One region of the Aminobacter sp. MDW-2 genome, then DNA from elsewhere that is predicted to be linked to it. Evidence: riboswitches for the same ligand, from Rfam matches in the RefSeq annotation. Region 1 holds a riboswitch; each other region holds the start of a gene.

Region 1 (3,270 bases):
ATTGTCGAAATAGTCCCAGACGGGCGCGGTGAATTCGGGCTGAAAGCGGGCCTTTTCAAGTACTTCGGGGTCGGCCGAGGTCACGCCACGAAAGGCGCGGTCATAGGTCGAACCGGAAATCCCGTTGTCTGCGGCGACGGAGCGGAAGCTCGCCACCCAGCGCTGGAAACCGGCTTCGGCGGCCGCCGGGCCGGCCGGAAGCATCAATGCCAGCGAAAGGGCAGCGGCGCTCAGGAGGCCTTTGGCGGTCTTGCGAAGGGGCATTCTTTCCTCCTTGGAGAGATCAGAAACACGATTCATCGCCGATGCCGGTTATCAATCAGTTTACCATAGACCCGTTGGGGAACGAAAAGCGGGTTGAGGGATTGTCCACCTAGCTGTTCGGACAATCAAGATCGCGTGATCAATGGTCTTGCCCGCTGTCGCCGAATATGTGAACGCATTCAGTATTCATCAATTCGGGCGTGGCAAAGTTGGCGTCCGATACATCCCTCTATCGGACGACCACGCAATGAAAAGAGTTCGCAAGGCAGTTTTTCCGGTCGCGGGCCTGGGCACGCGTTTTCTGCCTGCCACCAAGTCTATCCCCAAGGAAATGCTGACTGTGGTCGATCGCCCTGTAATCCAGTACGTGGTCGACGAGGCGCGCGAAGCGGGCATCGAACATTTCATCTTTGTCACGGGCCGCAACAAGGCGGTCATCGAAGACCATTTCGACGTCCAGTTCGAACTTTATGATACGCTGGCCCAGCGCGGCAAGACCGAGCAACTGGAGCGCCTGCAGCGGTTGCAGCCGGCCCCGGGCCAGACCTCGTTCACGCGCCAGCAGGTACCGCTCGGCCTTGGCCACGCAGTGTGGTGCGCGCGCGAGCTGGTCGGCGACGAGCCCTTCGCGCTGCTGTTGCCCGACATGATCATGCAGTCGGAAAAGAGCTGCATGCGCGAGATGGTCGAGCTCTATGCCGAGACCGGCAACAACATCATCGCCGTCCAGGAATGCGACCCGGCCGAGGCGCACAAATACGGCATCGTCGGCAAGGGCAAGTCGGTTCACACCGGCTTCGAGATCGAGGGCATGGTGGAAAAGCCCAAGCAGGGTACGGCACCCTCGAACCTGTTCATCAATGGCCGCTACATTCTGCAGCCGGAGATTTTCAACATCCTGGCAAGCCAGGAGCGTGGCGCCGGCGACGAGATCCAGCTGACCGACGCCATGCTCAAGCTCGAGAAGATGCAGTCCTTCTACGGCTATCATTATCGCGGCCGCACCTTCGACTGCGGCTCGCCGGAAGGTTTCGTCGAAGCCAACGTTGCCTTTGCCTTGTCGCGCTCCGATCTCAGCAGGAGCATGGCCGGCGTCATCGAAGGGCTGCTCGGCGAGATCAAGCCGGGCAAGTAAGCCACATGTCGCCCGTGCGTCAGGATTGGACGCACGGTGCGATGGCTTTCGGCCGCTGCTGCCGCTAGAAATACCCTGCCAGGTGCCCGCAGCGATGCGGGAGAATCGGGAACACGGTGCAAATCCGTGGCGTGCCCAACGCTGTAAGAGGGACCGTATCGGCAGAGGCCACTGTTCATCCTGAACGGGAAGGCGCCGCAGACGGGTTGAACTCGAGCCAGAAGACCGGCCCGGCAGACATCGACCTCCGCATGGTCAGGCGGAGGGAACCGACATGCTCGCCAGGGGATATGCGATGCTTGCTGACCAGTTGAAGGCCGTTTCAGGCTGTTTCGATATCGCCGCACAGGATGCCGTTTACCGCGCCATCTTCACGCGCCGCGACGTTCGCAGCCATTTTCTGCCTGATCCGATCGACGACGATGTGCTGGCGCGGCTGCTGCTGGCGGCCCATCACGCGCCGTCGGTCGGCTTCATGCAGCCGTGGAACTTCATCGTCATCAGAGATCGCGAACGACGCGAGCGCGTCCGCGACCTGTTCTTTGCGGCGCGGCAGCAGGAACTGCCTGAGATCGCCGAGGAGCAGCGGGAGCTGTACCGCAAGCTCAAGCTCGAAGGCATCTGCGAAAGCCCGCTCAACCTGGTCGTCACCTGCGACCGCAGCCGTTCGGCAACCTCTCCGCTCGGGCGATGGCACAATCCCGAGATGGACCTCTTCAGCACCGTCTGCGCAGTTCAGAATTTCTGGCTCGCCGCGCGTGCCGAGGGCATAGGCGTCGGCTGGGTCAGCATCCTCGATCGCGAGGCGCTGAAGCAGTTGCTAGGCATTCCCGATCACGTCGTGCCGGTGGCCTATCTCTGCGTCGGCCACGTCAGCGAATTCGCCGACAAGCCCGATCTCGAGCGCCATGGCTGGGGATGCCGTCTGCCGCTTGCCGAGCTGATCATGAGCGAGGTCTATGCGGGGCAGGGGGAGACGGCCTTGAGGGCCGCAGCCGCCGCGATCGGCGGTTTGCCCCAAGCAGGTTAGCGCTGGATTTTCAACCCGACGAAGACGCTGTTGGTCTTGGCGTCGCGGAACGGCAAGGTGCTGTCGAAGGTCTCATGGCGCAGCTTGCCGGTCAGGCCGGCGTAGCGGTTGAGCCACCAGGTCAGGCCCGCTTCGGCACTGAGCCTCAGCTCGTGGTCGTTCGAGCTGGCATAGTCGCGGTAGCCGACGCCGCCGGCGAGGAATGCAGTCAGGTTGGAACGGATCTGCCGTTCGACGCTGAGGCGGCCGTTGTAGAGCACCGAACCGCTGTCGCCCGGGGTCGTCGATCCCTCGACCAGGGTTTCGCCGGTCAGGCCGACGATCGTGCCGCGCATCGGCGACCATCTGAGATCAGCGGCAATCGTCGCGGCGGAAACCGTCTTCAGCCGGTCGTCGTCGAAATCCTCCGAAATCCAGCCGGCCGAAATCTCGCCGCCGAATTTTTCGCCCATGTCGATCTCGACGCCGGCGCGGGCGCCGGTACGCTTGGACGAGCGCTCGAAACCGGCGGTGTCGAAGCGCAGGTCATAGACCCGGCGGCCGAATTCGACCTCGCCAAAGGGCGTCAACGCCGGTGAGACCTCGTAGCCGACGCGGACCTTGCCGGTATAGAGTCTGGAGTCGCGGTCCTTCTGTGAGAGCGTGGTGCCGTCGGTCAGTTCGGCGTCGCTGTAGCTTTCGTCGACAGCTTCGCCGGTCACTCCGAAGCGGAACTTGCCGACGGCCTTTTCGACACCCAGCGCGCCGTTCAGCGTGTGCAGGGTCGGCCGCTCGGCGGTGCCGGAGATGACCACGGGCGACGACGTCGATTCCGGGCGCATGCTGTAGCCGAGCTGCGCCA
Region 2 (3,270 bases), 920 kb from region 1:
TCAACTTCGGGCTCTGGTCGGAGGCATAGAGCCGATCGAACGAATCATCCTTCTGCAACTCGTCGAGCATGCAGACACAGTAGCGCGAGCAGAAATCGGTGTCGCGGCTCTGCTCGCAGGAAAGCTGGCAGGATTTCAGGAAAGTGACCTCGCGGGTTTCGACCGGGGCCGGGAAGAGCTGGGCGAAGAGCCAGACCAGCGAGATCATCACCGGCTGGTGAATGAGGTAAAAGGCAAGGCTGTGGCGACCAAAGAAGGAGAGGGGGCGCGACCAGGCGCCGGGCTGAAGCCGCGCCATCTTTTCGATCAGGCCTGCCCTGAGCGCCAGTCCGGCGACGCCGATGCCAGCCAGCACCGCGCCGAAGAAGGGGAACAGCGGGACGAAATCGTTGGAGCGCGGGTTGGCGGTGGAAAGGCCGATCCAGACCAGGGCCGGGTGATTGAACGCCTCCGAGCGCAGATAGTGGGGTGCTACGATCACCAGAGCAGCGGCGATCAGCGTCAGCACCGGCGGGACGCGCAGGAAGGCAAGGCCAAGCACGCTGGCGAGCGCGATATGATGCAGGATGCCGAAGAAGATGAAGGTGTCTGGCGTGGCGAACCAGGTGGCGACGGTGATCGCTAATGCCGCCGCTGTCACCATGGCGAGCCGCCTGAAATAGCCGGGCCAGCGGATGCCCTTGGCATGTGCCAGCACCAGGCTGGCACCGACGAGGAACAGGAAGCTCGAGGCGATGCAGCGCGCGAACAGCTTCCAGTTGCCATAGGCGGTCATGCCCGGATCGGCATAACCGAAGAATTCGAGGTCCCAGGCGAAGTGGTAGATCGCCATGGCGATCAGGGCTACGCCGCGGGCGATGTCGATGACCGATACGCGCCGAGAAGGTGCTTTGATCTGGTCGGGGTCCGGTTGCATCGTCATGTTGTTCGCTTCTGCGTTTTCGGGTGTTGCAGCGCCCATGCAGCACTATCATGGTTGAAGCGGGGCGGAAGAGAGCAGAACTGTCTGTCGTGCACAGGGTTAAGCAATTGATGGGGCGGGCATGAGCGGACGAAAGATGGCGCTGACCGAGGAGCTGGTGGCGCGTTGCCATCGCGAGGTCGCTGACACGGGCCCCGACCCCGATGCGATGCATCTCGACGACGCCGACTATGAGGTGATGATCGACGAGACGCTTGCCGCGCGTCCCGGCAATGGACCGTTGTGGCTGTTTGCCTATGGATCGCTGATCTGGAAACCCGAGGTGGAGCACACCGACGAAAGGGTGGCGCTGGTGCGCGGCTGGCACCGTTCGTTCTGCATCAACATGACCCGCTGGCGCGCCACAAAGGCTGAGCCTGGACTGATGATGGGCATGGATCGCGGCGGCCAGTGCAAGGGCGTGGCGCTCAGGCTGACGGACGGCGACCGCCGCGAGCAGCTGGACAAGCTGTTTCGCCGCGAGATGACGCTGAAACCCTCCACCTACAAGCCGCGCTGGCTGAAGCTCGCCACCGATGAAGGTCCGTTGACCGCGCTCGCCTTCGTCATCAACCGCAAAGGCCACGCCTATGCCGGCGCGCTGGGCGAGGACGCGGTGGCGGAGCGACTGGCGACGACCTGCGGCCATTGGGGTTCGGCTGCGGACTATCTCTATAATGTGGTCAGCAACCTCGAGCAGCGGGCGATCCACGATCGGCATCTGTGGCGGCTCCAGCATCTGGTGGCCGAGCGAATCGTGGCCCGCGGATGATCGCCGGAACGCCGCTTTCGAGCGCGGCGGCGTCGGAATTTGGTTTGCCGCCCAAGCCATTTGTTTCTATAGTTGCGGCGTCGTCGGTTCCGTTACGGAATCAAGAGGGAATGCGGTAAGGGCCATTTGAAGGTCCAAAGCCGTGGCTGCCCCCGCAACTGTATGCGGTTAGCTCTCCCCAAATGCCACTGAAGCTTGCTTCGGGAAGGCGGGGAAGGGTGCCGATCCGCAAGCCAGGAGACCTGCCGGCGACAGGCACTTATCTCTGTGCCCTCGGGTGGAGGGCGAAAGGACTTGTGATGAACACTGTTTCTGCTCTCGGCACCGACGTCTCTTCGCCGTCGCGTAGCATGCAGCTGGCGCTTGCCGCGCTGCTCGGCCTTTTCGTTGTTGGCTTCCTCGGGTTCTCGCATATGGACGTGGTGCACAACGCTGCCCACGACTATCGCCACTCGATGGCTTTCCCCTGCCACTAACCAAGGCGATCCAACAATGTCCATCTTCAGAAACGTCGTGTTCATCGCGGCGATCAGCGGGCTATTGGCAGGCGTGGTCCTTGCCGCACTCCAGACCTATGCAACCGTCCCGCTGATCCTCAAGGCGGAGACCTATGAGAACGCTGGCGGTGGCCATGAGCACGCCGCGGCACCAGTTGCCGGCACTGAGGCGACCGCCCCTGCGGCCGGCGCCGAAACCACGGCGGCACAGACTGCGGCGCCAGCCGAAGAAGAAGCCTGGGCTCCGGCCGACGGCGCTGAACGTTTTGCCTATTCGGCGCTCGCCAATATCGTCAGCGGCATCGCTTTCGGCCTGATCCTGGTCGCCGTTTCCGAGTTTGCCGGTGGCATCGCCAACTGGCGCCAGGGCGTGTTCTGGGGCTTTGCCGGCTTTGCCGTGTTTACCCTGGCTCCCGGTCTAGGCCTGCCGCCGGAGCTGCCGGCGATGCCGGCCGCCGATCTTGGCGCACGCCAGATCTGGTGGACGCTGACCGTCGTCGCCACCGCGGCGGGTCTCGCGCTGATCGCCTTCAAGCAGTCGCTGCCGCTGGCGATACTCGGTGTGGTGCTGATCGTTGCGCCGCACATCGTCGGTGCACCGCAACCGGAAAGCCACGAGTCGCCGATTCCAGCAGACCTGCACCACAGCTTCGTCGTCGCCGTCACCATCACCAATCTGGTGTTCTGGGTCGTGCTGGGTGCGGTGGCGGGCTACGTGCGCAACCGCTTCATGAGCGAGCCGGCGCCGTCTCTGAACAGCCGCCTTGCCTGAGAAGCTGACCCTCCTGCTCGGCGGCGCGCGCTCCGGCAAGAGCGCGCATGCCGAGCAACTCATCACCCATTTTTCTGCGCCGTGGACCTATGTTGCCACGGCGCAGGCTTATGACGACGAGATGCGTGAGCGCATTTCGATCCATCTGGGACGCCGTGGCGAGGGCTGGCGGACGCTCGACGCGCCGCTGGATCTGGTCGGCGCGCTCGCCAGCCTGCCCGATGGCGCGCCTGTTCTGGTCGACTGCCTGACGCTCTGGCTTACCAAT
Region 3 (3,270 bases), 2.4 Mb from region 1:
CAGTCGTGATGCAGGCAGTCGTCGCAGAGGCCGAACTTCCAGGCGGCAGCGGTGACGCCGATGAAGCGATTATGACAATGGACGCATTCCATGTTGCCATATCCCCGCGGCGAAGGCGGTGACAGAGATCTCTGCGCCGCGATGTAAGTCTCGCGCCGACGCACCAACTCTTCGCGGACATCACGCCGCGAATAGGATACTTGAATTGCCATGACTGCCACCGCCCACTGAACTGATCTAGCCCTGCGCAATAGTCGCTGATGTTTCCCTTGGGTCAATTAGATCGATGGATTGACGTGGATCGCAACAGGCTGTGTCAGCCCATCGGACCTGTGCCCGACGACCCCAGGCGCCGCTGCCGCTGCTGAGCGTTTCAGCCTTGGCTTCCAGCCAGTGGCGGATATCGGCGGGAACATCCGCCGATCCGTTGAGCAGCGGATTGCGCGCCGTGCCTGGTAAAGACGTCGTGATAGTGGACGATCGACAACGGCAAGCGTTGCTGTTCGGCCGGAATCGGGTCGAACAGGTGGTGCGGAAAGTTGTGCGGTGCCGACAAGGTGCGCATCGTCAGGCCGCTGCCCGGTATGGCCAGCGACAGGCAGGCCTGCGAACTGTCCCACAGCTCGCTTCCCCGGGCGGAAACGCGCCGTGGCCCGCCTCGACACGATGGCTGACATTGGGCGCGAGCTTTGCTGCCACCGAACGCTCGACATAGCCGAGTAGCCGAGGATACGGTCTTCTCGCCTAACCACGACGAGGCCGCCATCGTAGCTCGCTTTGACCCCAGCCTTGTCGACGGTGGTCTCGATCATTGGCACCAGGTCGTAGTCGACGCCCAAAGTCCGGGACGGCGCCTGCCAATAACCGTCCCGAGGATCGGTCGTCGCGGCCATATGTGCACATGCCCTTGACGTCGACGGAGCCGAAGGGCGGCCGCAGCAACCTCCAGTGCCAGATCAGGTTCGCGGCAGAACAGCATGTCGCTGTCCAGGCCGATAAAAGGCAGGGGCAAAAAGCAGGTGGTGGCGGAACGACACGATCCCCCTTGTTTTCAATGGGCCTTCACCGCAGCAACTGCTTGCGGCCGGTGGGGTGGTAGGCAAAGTCGTCGACCACCGCGCCGCCGAGCAGATGTTCGGTGACTATGCGGTCGACGGCGGCCTCGGTGACCCCGCCGTAATAGGTGCCTTCGGGAAAGACCTGCAGCACCGGTGCCAGGTTACAGGGGCCAAGGCAGGTCGATTTGGCGCTCATCGTGCCGTCGCCGGTCACGCGCAGCTTCTGGCGGTCCTGCTGGTTGCGCAGGTGGCCCCAGATCAGGTCCGCGCCGGCGGCATTGCACGGGCCGCCCTGGCAGACCAGCACGCGGCGTTTCTGCGCCGGCACGAGCGAGCCCTCCGGAGCCAGCCTGTCGAGCGGCGGGATGGGCGGCGTCGCATCGGCGCCGGTGACGAGGTCGGCCATCATTGCAGCTAGCAGCGGGCTTTCGGCGAGGCCATGCGCGATGCGCACCGTCGGCCGAGGTGCCGCGTCCTCGGCCTGCCACCGGCGCAGCGACTTGGTGAGCCAGGCATTGAAGCTGGGCTCGATCGGCAGCATCAGCGGCAGGATGAGGATATCGGAGAAATCCTGCTGGCGAAGTGCCGCAAGCGCCTCGCGCAGCGACGGCGTGCCTTGTTCGGTGAAGCCGAAGCTGGTGTGATCGACGCCGGGCAACGCCGCGGCGAGATCACAGAGCTGCTGCATCTGCCTGTAGGGCGCGGCAGCAAAGGCCGACCTGGCGACGAGCACGATGGCACGTCTGGCCTGGGACTGCGCGGTCTCAACTTCTGTATTGTGCAAACGATCGATCCCTGGCCTGACTGCGGTCGGGATTGTCGCAACGCATGTTGGTGGAAGGCGATGGCCGATAGCGCCGCCTGCACGAACCTGCGCTCCGGTGGTACACCCCGCCCACGGAACATCACTCGGTCAGGCAGGTCTCCTGGCTCGCGGGTCTCGGCTCATTGCCTGCCTTCCCGGCCGTCGGCCAGTGACACAATCGGCAATGCGGCTCACCGCTTACAGTTGCGGGGCAGCTTCGGTTTCGCACCGAATTCCCTCTTAGCTTCCGCCCGAAAGCAGAAGAACCATAACCGCGCGGCAAGCTATATGCGGGCAGACGCAAGTCAAGGGTTGTCGATGGACAAGTACCTAGGCCAGCAATGCGCTGCCTTGCGATCGCTTGGCGTTGCTGGACATGGTCCAGCGATGGACGACGATTGCCAAGCAGCCCTTCCGATCATGACCGTGCGCCATCGGGGCGCATTGGTAGAGACCGGAGATGGACATGCACCCCAAGCGGAATAAGCCCAGGAATGCCAGGGCCGGCTGCCTTCTGTGCAAACCGCACAAGGCGAACGGCGCCTGCCCGAGGCATATCGACATGAAAATCGGCAACCGGCGTCGATATGAAGCGGGAAGCTCGCAGTTGCGATGTGAAGGCGTCCGCGGCTGATAAGCTTGTCTGCGCGACATCGGATGTGCGAGGGGACGCGCCCGCCCATTGATTGGGGGGGGGCAGGGCGGGCGCTAAGCTCGGGTGGTCCAAGGTGGGGTAAGGACGAGGTGAGCCTGTAGGTCGTTTAGAGGCTCCTAACGTAAGGTCAACCAACGCCAGCGAGCGGACGGCGCGGTCGTTCAACTTCTCGTGTAGAGCGGCTGGATCGCAAGCGGCGTCGAGCCCGTTCAGGGCAATCTGAGCGGCCGTCCACCGGTGCGTTGCCAGGACACCGGCGAGTGTCGTGAGTTACCGCCAACGTGAAGACGCTGGGAACGGCCACCAGGCGGGTCGCCAGAATGATTGCAGAGCAGCTTTGGCCTGTTTTCGTGGGCACCCCACCAATGTGGCCCGGCATGCAATCGCGACAGCCACAGGCGAGGATCGGAGGTGTCGATGATGTGCGCGGCGGCGGCTCACCGCGTGGGCGAACGCTTCGCCGAAGGCGTTGGAGCAGGCGCGCGACGAGCTTGCCGCACATGCGCGCCGTTGGCAGTGAGGACCGAAGTTACCGCTTCGCGGTGTCCGCGCTGCTCGCCAGGCTGGCAGGAAGGGGCTTGCTCGAGCATTTCAGATGCATGTCCCGGGCGAATTTCTTGCGCATCTTGGCGCGATGCTCCTTGCCGGCCATGGCGATGCCGAGCCCGTATGGGCCAAGCAGCAGCCCTGCCGATACGCTCAGGGTTTCTTTCTCTTGCGCTGCGTAGTTCGCCGCCTCAGCTCGAGCTTTC

The links. A riboswitch is a leader RNA that binds a small molecule or an ion and turns the genes downstream of it on or off. The one in region 1 is predicted to bind cobalamin.
Region 2: linked by a shared signal. The riboswitch ahead of H5P29_RS15475 (CbtB-domain containing protein) and the one ahead of bluB (5,6-dimethylbenzimidazole synthase) in region 1 are both predicted to bind cobalamin.
Region 3: linked by a shared signal. The riboswitch ahead of H5P29_RS27895 ((2Fe-2S) ferredoxin domain-containing protein) and the one ahead of bluB (5,6-dimethylbenzimidazole synthase) in region 1 are both predicted to bind cobalamin.

What each region holds. Positions count from the first base shown of each region.
Region 1 covers NZ_CP060197.1:2,245,833-2,249,102, forward strand. The annotation lists gene H5P29_RS10925 (lytic murein transglycosylase) at 1-264, opposite strand, end outside; gene galU (UTP--glucose-1-phosphate uridylyltransferase GalU) at 512-1,399, shown strand; cobalamin riboswitch at 1,463-1,648, shown strand; gene bluB (5,6-dimethylbenzimidazole synthase) at 1,674-2,429, shown strand; gene H5P29_RS10940 (outer membrane beta-barrel protein) at 2,426-3,270, opposite strand, start outside.
Region 2 covers NZ_CP060197.1:3,162,662-3,165,931, forward strand. The annotation lists gene H5P29_RS15465 (DUF1624 domain-containing protein) at 1-922, opposite strand, end outside; gene H5P29_RS15470 (gamma-glutamylcyclotransferase) at 1,044-1,733, shown strand; cobalamin riboswitch at 1,801-1,998, shown strand; gene H5P29_RS15475 (CbtB-domain containing protein) at 2,033-2,209, shown strand; gene H5P29_RS15480 (CbtA family protein) at 2,226-3,002, shown strand; gene cobU (bifunctional adenosylcobinamide kinase/adenosylcobinamide-phosphate guanylyltransferase) at 2,995-3,270, shown strand, end outside.
Region 3 covers NZ_CP060197.1:5,662,313-5,665,582, reverse strand. The annotation lists gene H5P29_RS27895 ((2Fe-2S) ferredoxin domain-containing protein) at 1,063-1,842, opposite strand; cobalamin riboswitch at 1,957-2,149, opposite strand; gene H5P29_RS27890 (hypothetical protein) at 3,048-3,270, opposite strand, start outside.